DNA from 2 places in the Streptomyces sp. NBC_00287 genome. Region 2 is predicted to be linked to the other one. Evidence: riboswitches for the same ligand, from Rfam matches in the RefSeq annotation. Region 2 holds a riboswitch; the other holds the start of a gene.
What was found. A riboswitch is a leader RNA that binds a small molecule or an ion and turns the genes downstream of it on or off. The one in region 2 is predicted to bind ZMP and ZTP.
Positions count from the first base shown of each region.

Region 1: linked by a shared signal. The riboswitch ahead of OHT76_RS40195 (bifunctional 5,10-methylenetetrahydrofolate dehydrogenase/5,10-methenyltetrahydrofolate cyclohydrolase) and the one ahead of OHT76_RS26675 (glycine hydroxymethyltransferase) in region 2 are both predicted to bind ZMP and ZTP.

Region 1 covers NZ_CP108053.1:8,855,993-8,860,443, reverse strand. The annotation lists gene OHT76_RS40210 (DNA-3-methyladenine glycosylase family protein) at 1-598, opposite strand, end outside; gene OHT76_RS40205 (hypothetical protein) at 672-965, opposite strand; gene OHT76_RS40200 (nuclear transport factor 2 family protein) at 1,135-1,500, shown strand; ZMP/ZTP riboswitch at 1,525-1,609, shown strand; gene OHT76_RS40195 (bifunctional 5,10-methylenetetrahydrofolate dehydrogenase/5,10-methenyltetrahydrofolate cyclohydrolase) at 1,632-2,480, shown strand; gene OHT76_RS40190 (CU044_5270 family protein) at 2,481-3,380, opposite strand; gene OHT76_RS40185 (RNA polymerase sigma factor) at 3,373-3,906, opposite strand; partial or broken gene ctaD (aa3-type cytochrome oxidase subunit I) at 4,037-4,451, shown strand, end outside.
Region 2 covers NZ_CP108053.1:5,826,807-5,831,257, reverse strand. The annotation lists gene OHT76_RS26680 (hypothetical protein) at 1-420, shown strand, start outside; gene OHT76_RS26675 (glycine hydroxymethyltransferase) at 459-1,907, opposite strand; ZMP/ZTP riboswitch at 1,942-2,031, opposite strand; gene rocD (ornithine--oxo-acid transaminase) at 2,133-3,338, shown strand; gene OHT76_RS26665 (glutathionylspermidine synthase family protein) at 3,354-4,451, opposite strand, start outside.

The DNA of each region.
Region 1 (4,451 bases), 3.0 Mb from region 2:
GGGCCGCGTGGCGGGAGGCCTCGATGATGGTGGCGGAACGGTGCAGGTCCACGCCGGCGCGGCGCCATTCCCAGCTCGGGATGGTTCGCCAGGTCTCGGGAGGGAGCGGCAGGCGCATGCCGTCGGGGGCAGGTCCGGGTGGTGGATCGCCGTACAGGAGGGTCAGGCGGGTGAAGGACGCGGCGGCGTCCAGGCCCACGACGCGCTGTTCCAGTACGGCGGGGACGAGGGCCTCGAAGAGGCGTCCGGTGCACGGGATCCGCAGGCCGCGCAGCCGGTGCACTGCGCTGCGGAGGACCGGGTGCCGGGGCCGGAACAGCTCGGGTCGGTCGTCCGCGCCGAGTTCGCGGCGTACGGAGTCGGCGAGTTCGGTCGCGCCCGGTCCCCAGACGTCGATGTGGACGTCGTCCAGGCGCTGTTGGCGGATGCGGTAGGTGACCGGTCCCGAGGCGGTGCGCGCGGTGCGCCACACGGTGCCGTCGGGTTCGACCCGGTGCGTGGGGTCGTGGAAGCCGCGGCGCAGGCTCTGCAGGGTCAGGCGGGCGTCCACGGGGAAGCCGGGCTGCCAGTGCACCGACCGGTCCGGTGGCTGCGGCATCGCTCACGATCTCCCGGGAGGACATGCCGAGGGCCGCCCGGCTGGTGCGGACGGCCCTCGGGGGTGCGGCTGGTCAGTACTCGATGCCGGGGACCAGATTGGTGACCGGGGCGACCATGTCGGTGACCTGGTGCAGCTGGTTCAGCTCGTGGACCCGGTTGAGCTGGTTCAGCTGTGCGGAGGGCCGCGGGATCTCCGCCTTGTGCTCCTCGGGGATGTCGCTCACGGTGAGCGAGTCGAGCATCCGGATCGGGCTGAGACCGGCGCCCGGGGCCTCCGCCTCGGCCGCGCTCGCCAGCGGCGCGGCGAGGCCGGTGACCGAGACGGCCAGACCGACGGCGGCGACGATACGTCGTGTTGAGATCATGTTCGGAGCAACGCCGACGGCCCCCCGCCGGACACGGCCGCACCGCGCAGCTCACCCGACAGGCGGACCGCGCGGCTGCGCTTGCCGAGCCCGCCGGGGCGGAGGAGCCTCTAAGGAGAGGCCGTCGCGGCCCGCTCCCCCGAGGCCGCGGGCCTTCGAGGAGGTCACCATGGGCAGTGCGGCACGCCCCGGCTTCGACACCGAAGCCCTGCGCCGGGGCATCGAGGGAGACACGGCGACGACGCTCCTGTCGCTCTACGCGGACGACGCCGAACTGCGCGTCGTGGACCGCAACACCCAGCCCAGCAGTCCCCGGGTCCTGCACGGCCGTGACGAGATCAGCGAGTTGCTGGACGACGTCTACAGCCGCGACATGAGCCACAAGCTGGAACGCTGCGTCGTCGAGGGCGACACCGTCGCCTTCAGCGAGTCCTGTCAGTACGCCGACGGCGTCCGCGTGCTCGCCGAGTCGATGGCGTCCCTGCGGGACGGCAAGATCGTCGAGCAGACGATGATCCAGGCCTGGGACGAATAGCCGAAGGGAGCCTCCGTTAGGGTGGGGGCGGGCCGTGACTGGCGCTGAGGTGGAGTACCACCGGGGAGCGGCCTACGCAGAGTCGATGCCGTGCGCCTGGGCGAACCGGAACACCAGCCCAGGAGTGGATCATGTCTCAGGCACGGCTCATGGACGGCACCTCCCTCGCCCGGACGATCGTGGCGGAGACCGCCGAGCGGGCGGCCCGCATCACCGAGCGCACCGGCACGGCGCCCTGTCTGGCGACGGTGCTGGTCGGCGAGGACCCGGCGTCCGTCACCTACGTCCGGATGAAGCAGAACCGCTGCCGCAAGGCCGGCATCGAGTCGCGGCATGTGGAACTGCCCGCGGCCACCACGACCGAGGAACTGGTCGCCACGCTCGAGAAGCTGTCGCTCGACCCCGGCGTCCACGGCATCCTGCTCCAGCACCCGATGGGCGCGCACATCGACGAGCGGGCCGCCTTCGAGGCGATAGCGCCGGAGAAGGACGTCGACGGCGTCACCTTCGCCTCCTTCGCCACGATGAGCTTCGGGCTGCCGGGCTTCGTGTCCTGCACGCCCGGCGGCATCATGCGGCTGCTCGACGCCTACGACGTCGACCCGTCCGGCAAGCGGGCGGTGGTCGTCGGCCGCAGCGCGATCCTCGGCAAGCCGGCCGGCATGCTGCTGCTCGCCCGGGACGCGACGGTGACGTACTGCCACTCCCGTACGGCGGATCTGTCGGCCGCGGTCCGGGAGGCGGACATCGTGGTCGCCGCCGTGGGGCGGCCCCGGCTGATCCGAGGTCAGGACATCAAGCCCGGCGCTGTCGTGATCGACGCCGGCTACAACGCGGGCAACATCGGCGACGTCGATTTCGACTCCGCCGTCGAGCGGGCCTCGCTGATCACGCCGGTGCCGGGCGGGGTCGGGCCGATGACGATCGCCACGCTGCTGGAGCAGACCGTCACTGCCGCCGCCCGCCAGCTCGGGGTGTGATCAGCGCGTCCAGGCGCTGTACTGCATGACGTCGCCGGACTTGACGCCGTACTCGGGCTGGTCCTTGGTGAAGGTGGTCTCCAGGCCGAGGACGGTGCCGGTGGCCGGGTCCAGGATCAGCATCCGGCGGGCGCCCGAACCGTCGTACACATACGCCTGTCCGGGCCGCCCGAGCCGGTCCGTCACCTGTCCGACGGGCCTGAGCCCCTCGGCCTGCGCCAGCAGCCGTGCGAGGGCCGCCGACTCGCGGGCGCCGAGGGTCCAAGTGTCGAGCAGGACGCCTACGGCATCCAGGAGTTGGGGCGTGCTCAGCGACTCGCTGTAGGTGGCCTCCTGCAGGTAGGCGCGCAGCCGCTCGGCGTTGTGCGGGGGCGGGGACTGCGGCGGGGCGTCGCTCCAACTCGGCGGATAGGTCTGCCGGGAGACGACGTCCCCGTCCTCGGCGACGAGCTCGGTGTGGCTGCCGTCCGCCCTCCAGCGCACGATGCGTTCCTCGGGGAGCGTGACCGGCGGCTTGTCGTCGCTCATGGCCAGGCTCCAGGTCTGCACATGCGTGCCCTTGCGGAGCTTCGGCGACCCGTCCGCCGCTGCCGACCGCGCGCGTTCGGCCAGGGTTTTCAGGGGTACGGGGGTGGAGTCGGCCTGCACGACGAGGGGGCGGGGTGCGGCGACCGCGGGGGCGGTCGTCTGGCCGGTGAACAGCAGTGCCGACACCAGGGCGGCGACGATCGCGGTGGCCGTCAGGGCCCAGACCAGGCGGGGGCGGCGGCGGGAGTTCCGTTGCTGCAGCAGCTGGTTGAGCCGTCGCTCGGCTCGGTGGTCGAGGGGGCCGTCGCCGAAGTGGGGGCCGTCGACGGGGACCGGGTTGGCGCGGCGCAGGAGATCGAGTTCGTCAGTCACGGCCGTATTCCTTGGAGGGTGTCGTGAGGCTCATGCGGTCGATCTCGGCTCTCAGCCGGCGGCGGGCCCGGTGCAGGCGCATCGACGCGGCGCGGGTGCCGCAGCCGAGGGCGACGGCGAGGTCGTCGATGCCGAGTTCCTCCCAGGCCGTCAGTCGCAGTACCTCCTGGTCCTTGGCGGAGAGCCGGGCCAGCGCCTCGTGCACCCAGCCGCCCGGGGCCTCCGCGTCGGGGCTGTCCACGATCTGCCGGCCGTGTGCGGTCTCGTCGTTGCCCAGTCGGTCCACCAGTCGGCGGCGCCGTCCGTAGCCGCGTACCGCGTTCGCCAGGCAGTTGCGTGCCACGCCGTACAGCCAGGGCAGTGGGGTCGCCGGCAGGTCGCCGCGGCGCCGCCAGGCCACCGTGAACACCTCCGCCACCACTTCCTCGACCTCGTCCGTCCGCCCGTCAAGGCGTCGCGCGACATAGCGGCTGACCGCCCAGTAGTGCTCGCGATAGGCAGCGGCGAAGATCTCGTCGTTGCTCATGTTCCGTTCGTGTCCGGCATCCCCGGGATGGTCACACCCGGGTTCGGTGATTCTTGTCGCGTCGTTCGAGTGTGACGTTCCGATCGGGCGCGGACACAGGCGGGTCGTGAGAGACCAAACCGTCACCAGTATCAAGTGGCTGACCACCACCGACCACAAGACGATCGGAACGCTCTATCTGATCACGTCGTTCGCGTTCTTCTGCATCGGTGGCGTGATGGCGCTGTTCATGCGCGCCGAGCTGGCCCGTCCGGGTCTGCAGATCATGTCGAACGAGCAGTTCAACCAGGCGTTCACGATGCACGGCACGATCATGCTGCTGATGTTCGCGACGCCGCTGTTCGCCGGCTTCGCGAACTGGATCATGCCGCTGCAGATCGGTGCCCCCGACGTCGCCTTCCCGCGGCTGAACATGTTCGCCTACTGGCTGTACCTGTTCGGCTCGCTGATCGCGGTGGGCGGCTTCCTCACCCCCGACGGCGCCGCCGACTTCGGCTGGTTCGCCTACAGCCCGCTCTCGGACGCGGTCCGCTCGCCGGGCATCG
Region 2 (4,451 bases):
ATCACGGTGGTGTGGGGCCTGACGGGAGTGGGCGGCTGGCCCATGACCGACAGTCCGCCGGGCGGTGACGTGGCGATAGAGCGGCAGGATCAGCTGCTCGTCGCCGAGGACGGCACACCGTGGGTGCGTTCGGATCCGGCGCCGGATGTGGAGGACGACGACATCCGCTGGCATCGGGCGCCGCGCTCGGTCTTCGAGCGGCTGGACCGGGCCGGCCTGCTCGGCGCACCGGCGAGCGGCTCCGCGGCCGGGGCCGACGGCTCGGTCCCGGCCGCGGACGCCGTGTGGTGGGCGATACCGGGCCTTGCCGTGGGCTTCGCGACCGGGGTGGGCGGCACGCTCGCGATACGCCGCGCGGCGGCCCGCCCTGGAGGGGGACCGCCGCGGGAGGAGCCACGACAGCAGCTCATCGATCTGTGAGAGTCGCCGTTCTTTGACAACTCAACAGAGAGTGTTGATCAGCCGAGGTCGATCTCCGGGTACAGCGGGAAACCGGCCACCAGATCGGTCGCCCGGTGCGAGATCTCGTCCGCGATCTTGGGGTCGAGGACGTGGGCGGCCTTGGAGGGGGCGCCGGACTTGGTGGTGCCGGGCTCCGCGGTGGTGAGGACGCGGTCGATGAGGCCGGCGACCTCGTCCATCTCGGCGGTGCCGAGACCGCGGGTGGTCAGGGCGGGGGTGCCGATGCGGATGCCGGAGGTGTACCAGGCGCCGTTGGGGTCGGCCGGGATGGCGTTGCGGTTGGTGACGATGCCGGACTCCAGCAGCGCGGCCTCGGCCTGGCGGCCGGTGAGGCCGTACGAGCCGGCCACGTCGATCAGATTCAGGTGGTTGTCCGTGCCGCCCGTGACCAGGGTCGCGCCCCGGCGCATCAGGCCCTCGGCGAGGGCGCGGGAGTTGTCGACGATGCGCTGGGCGTAGTCGCGGAACGAGTCCTGGCGGGCCTCCGCCAGCGCCACCGCCTTGGCGGCCATGACGTGCGGGAGCGGGCCACCGAGGACCATCGGGCAGCCGCGGTCGACCTGGTCCTTGAGGGAGTCGTCGCACAGGACCATGCCGCCGCGCGGGCCGCGCAGCGACTTGTGGGTGGTGGTGGTGACGATCTGGGCGTGCGGGACCGGGTCGAAGTCGCCGGTGAGGACCTTGCCGGCGACCAGGCCCGCGAAGTGGGCCATGTCGACCATCAGGGTCGCGCCGACCTCGTCGGCGATCTCCCGCATGATCCGGAAGTTCACCAGACGGGGGTAGGCGGAGTACCCGGCCACGATGATCAGCGGCTTGAACTCACGGGCCGACACCCGCAGCGCCTCGTAGTCGATCAGGCCGGTGGCCGAGTCGGTGCCGTAGGAGCGCTGGTCGAACATCTTGCCGGAGATGTTCGGGCGGAAGCCGTGGGTGAGATGGCCGCCGGCGTCCAGGGACATGCCGAGCATGCGCTGGTTACCGAAGGCCTGGCGCAGCTCGGCCCAGTCGGCGTCGGAGAGGTCGTTGACCTGGCGGACGCCGGCCTTCTCCAGAGCGGGGGCCTCGACGCGGGCGGCGAGGACGGACCAGAAGGCGACGAGGTTGGCGTCGATGCCGGAGTGCGGCTGGACGTAGGCGTGGCGGGCGCCGAAGAGTTCCTTGGCGTGTTCCGCGGCGAGGGACTCGACGGTGTCGACATTGCGGCAGCCGGCGTAGAAGCGGCGGCCGATGGTGCCCTCGGCGTACTTGTCGCTGAACCAGTTGCCCATCGCGAGCAGGGTGGCCGGGGAGGCGTAGTTCTCGGACGCGATCAGTTTGAGCATCTCGCGCTGGTCGTGGACCTCCTGGCCGATGGCATCGGCGACCCGCGGCTCCACGGCGCGGATGACGTCGAGGGCGGCGCGGAAGGCGGTGGATTCATTGGACAAGGGCTGCTCGGACAAGTCGGCCTCCGGACGGCGTGGCGTTCAGCGTTCACGGTTCGGCCCAGGCGCACGGCACACAGTCACGACCGGGCCGCTCCCCGATGGTCGGTCCCATCCCAGCGCGCCAGTCACGGCCCGCCGCCAGCCTACCGGGCGCGCCGTCGGGCGAAGGTCCCGCGTCCACCATCCGAGCAAGGATAGGAAGGGGGTCCCGCTTGTCTTCCGGTGTCTTCTGGAGGTCCCGTGAGCACTACGGAAACCCTCATCGCCACGGCCGAGGCGCACGGTGCGCACAACTACGCGCCGCTGCCGGTCGTCGTCGCCTCTGCCGACGGGGCGTGGATGACGGATGTGGAGGGGCGGCGGTATCTGGATCTGCTGGCCGGTTACTCGGCCCTCAATTTCGGGCACCGCAACCGGCGGATCATCGAGGCGGCCAAGGCGCAGCTGGAGCGGGTGACGCTGACGTCGCGGGCGTTCCATCACGATCGGTACGCCGCATTCTGCGAGGAGCTCGCGCAGTTGTGCGGCATGGAGATGGTGCTGCCGATGAACACCGGCGTGGAGGCGGTGGAGACCGCGGTCAAGACCGCCCGGAAGTGGGGGTACCGGGTCAAGGGCGTGCCCGCCGAGAGGGCGAAGATCGTGGTCGCGGGCGGCAATTTCCATGGCCGTACGACGACGGTCATCAGCTTCTCCACCGATCCGGAGGCGCGCGCCGACTTCGGGCCGTACACACCGGGGTTCGAGATCGTGCCGTACGGAGATCTGACGGCGATGCGGGCGGCGATGACGGAGAACACCGTCGCGGTGCTGCTGGAGCCGATCCAGGGCGAGTCGGGGGTGATCGTGCCGCCGTCCGGTTATCTGCCGGCGGTGCGGGAGCTGGCTCGGGAGCGGAACGTGCTGTTCGTGGCCGATGAGATCCAGTCGGGCCTCGGGCGGACGGGGCGGACCTTCGCGTGCGAGCACGAGGGGGTGGTGCCGGACATGTATGTGCTGGGCAAGGCGCTCGGGGGCGGTGTGGTGCCGGTGTCGGCGGTGGTGTCGTCGGCGGAGGTGCTGGGGGTGTTCCGGCCCGGGGAGCACGGGTCGACGTTCGGGGGGAATCCGCTGGCCTGTGCGGTGGCGCTGGAGGTGATCGCGATGGTGCGGTCGGGCGAGTACCAGGCGCGCTCCGCGGAGCTCGGCGAGCATCTGCACCGGGAGCTGGCGGCGCTGGCCGACACAGGACGGGTGACGGAGGTGCGGGGCCGCGGACTGTGGGCGGGCGTGGACATCGCCCGGGCGTACGGAACCGGGCGCGAGGTTTCGGAGAAGCTGATGGATCGCGGGGTGCTGGTGAAGGACACCCATGGCCCGACGATCCGGATCGCGCCGCCGCTGGTGATCGGCAAGGAGGATCTGGACTGGGGGCTTGCCCAACTCCGGGCCGTGCTGGGGGTCTAGAGGCTGGGGGACCCTCTAGAGGATGACGTGTGGCAGGAAGCGGGCGTACTCGTCCGTGATGAGTCCGGAGGACTCCCGGATGCCTAGGCCCGCCGACTCGTCCTCGACGACCCAGGCGCCGAGGACGACCCGGTTGCCGTCGAAGTCGGGCAGGGGAGCCAACTCCTGGTAGCAGCAGGGCTCGTCGCGGATCACGGGGTCGGCGCCCGGTTCGTGGACCGTGACGCCCGCGCCTTCGCGGCCCAGCAGGGGCTTGGCGACGTAGCCGGCGGTGTGGGCGAGTTCGCGTGGGCCGTCGAGATGGGCGGGGAGCAGGTTGGGGTGGCCGGGGTAGAGCTCCCAGAGGATCGCCAGCAGGGCCTTGTTGGACAGGAGCATCTTCCAGGCCGGTTCGATCCAGAGGGTGGATCCGGTACCGCCGCCGTTGTCGAGGGTGTCCAGGACGTGGTCGGCGAAGCGGTCGGTGGTGAGCCACTCCCAGGGGTAGAGCTTGAAGCAACTGCGGATGAAGCGGAGCCGGTTGTCGACGAAGCGTCCGGAGAGACGGTCCCAGCCGATCTCCTCCATGGAGATCCAGTCGGTGTCGAGGCCGGCCTGCTCGGCGGTCTCCTTGAGGTAGGCCACCGTCATCAGGTCCTCGCCGAGCTCGTCGGCGGAGGAGTGCGCGAAGTACAGGGGGCTGCCGGGCGGGAGGAGGGCGGCCTGCTTCTTCCAGGCGGCGATCAGGCGTTCATGGAGGGAGTTCCACTGATCGGCGCCGGGGAAGCGCTCCTCCATCCAGAACCACTGCGGGGAGGCGGCCTCGACCAGGGAGGTGGGCGTGTCGGCGTTGTACTCCAGGAGCTTCGCCGGGCCACGGCCGTCATAGCGCAGATCGAAACGGCCGTAGACGGACGGGAGTTCGCTGCGGCGGCGCCAGGCCTCGGTGACCGCCTGCGCCACGCGCGGGTCGGTGATGCCGAGGTCGGCGAGGCGCCCGGAGGTGACGATGTGCTCCGCCGCCCGCAGACACATGCGGTGAAGCTCCTCGACGACCTCCTCCAGCGCCTCGACCTCCTCCAGGGAGAAGACGTAGTAGGCGCTCTCGTCCCAGTACGGGCGCAGGGAGTTGTC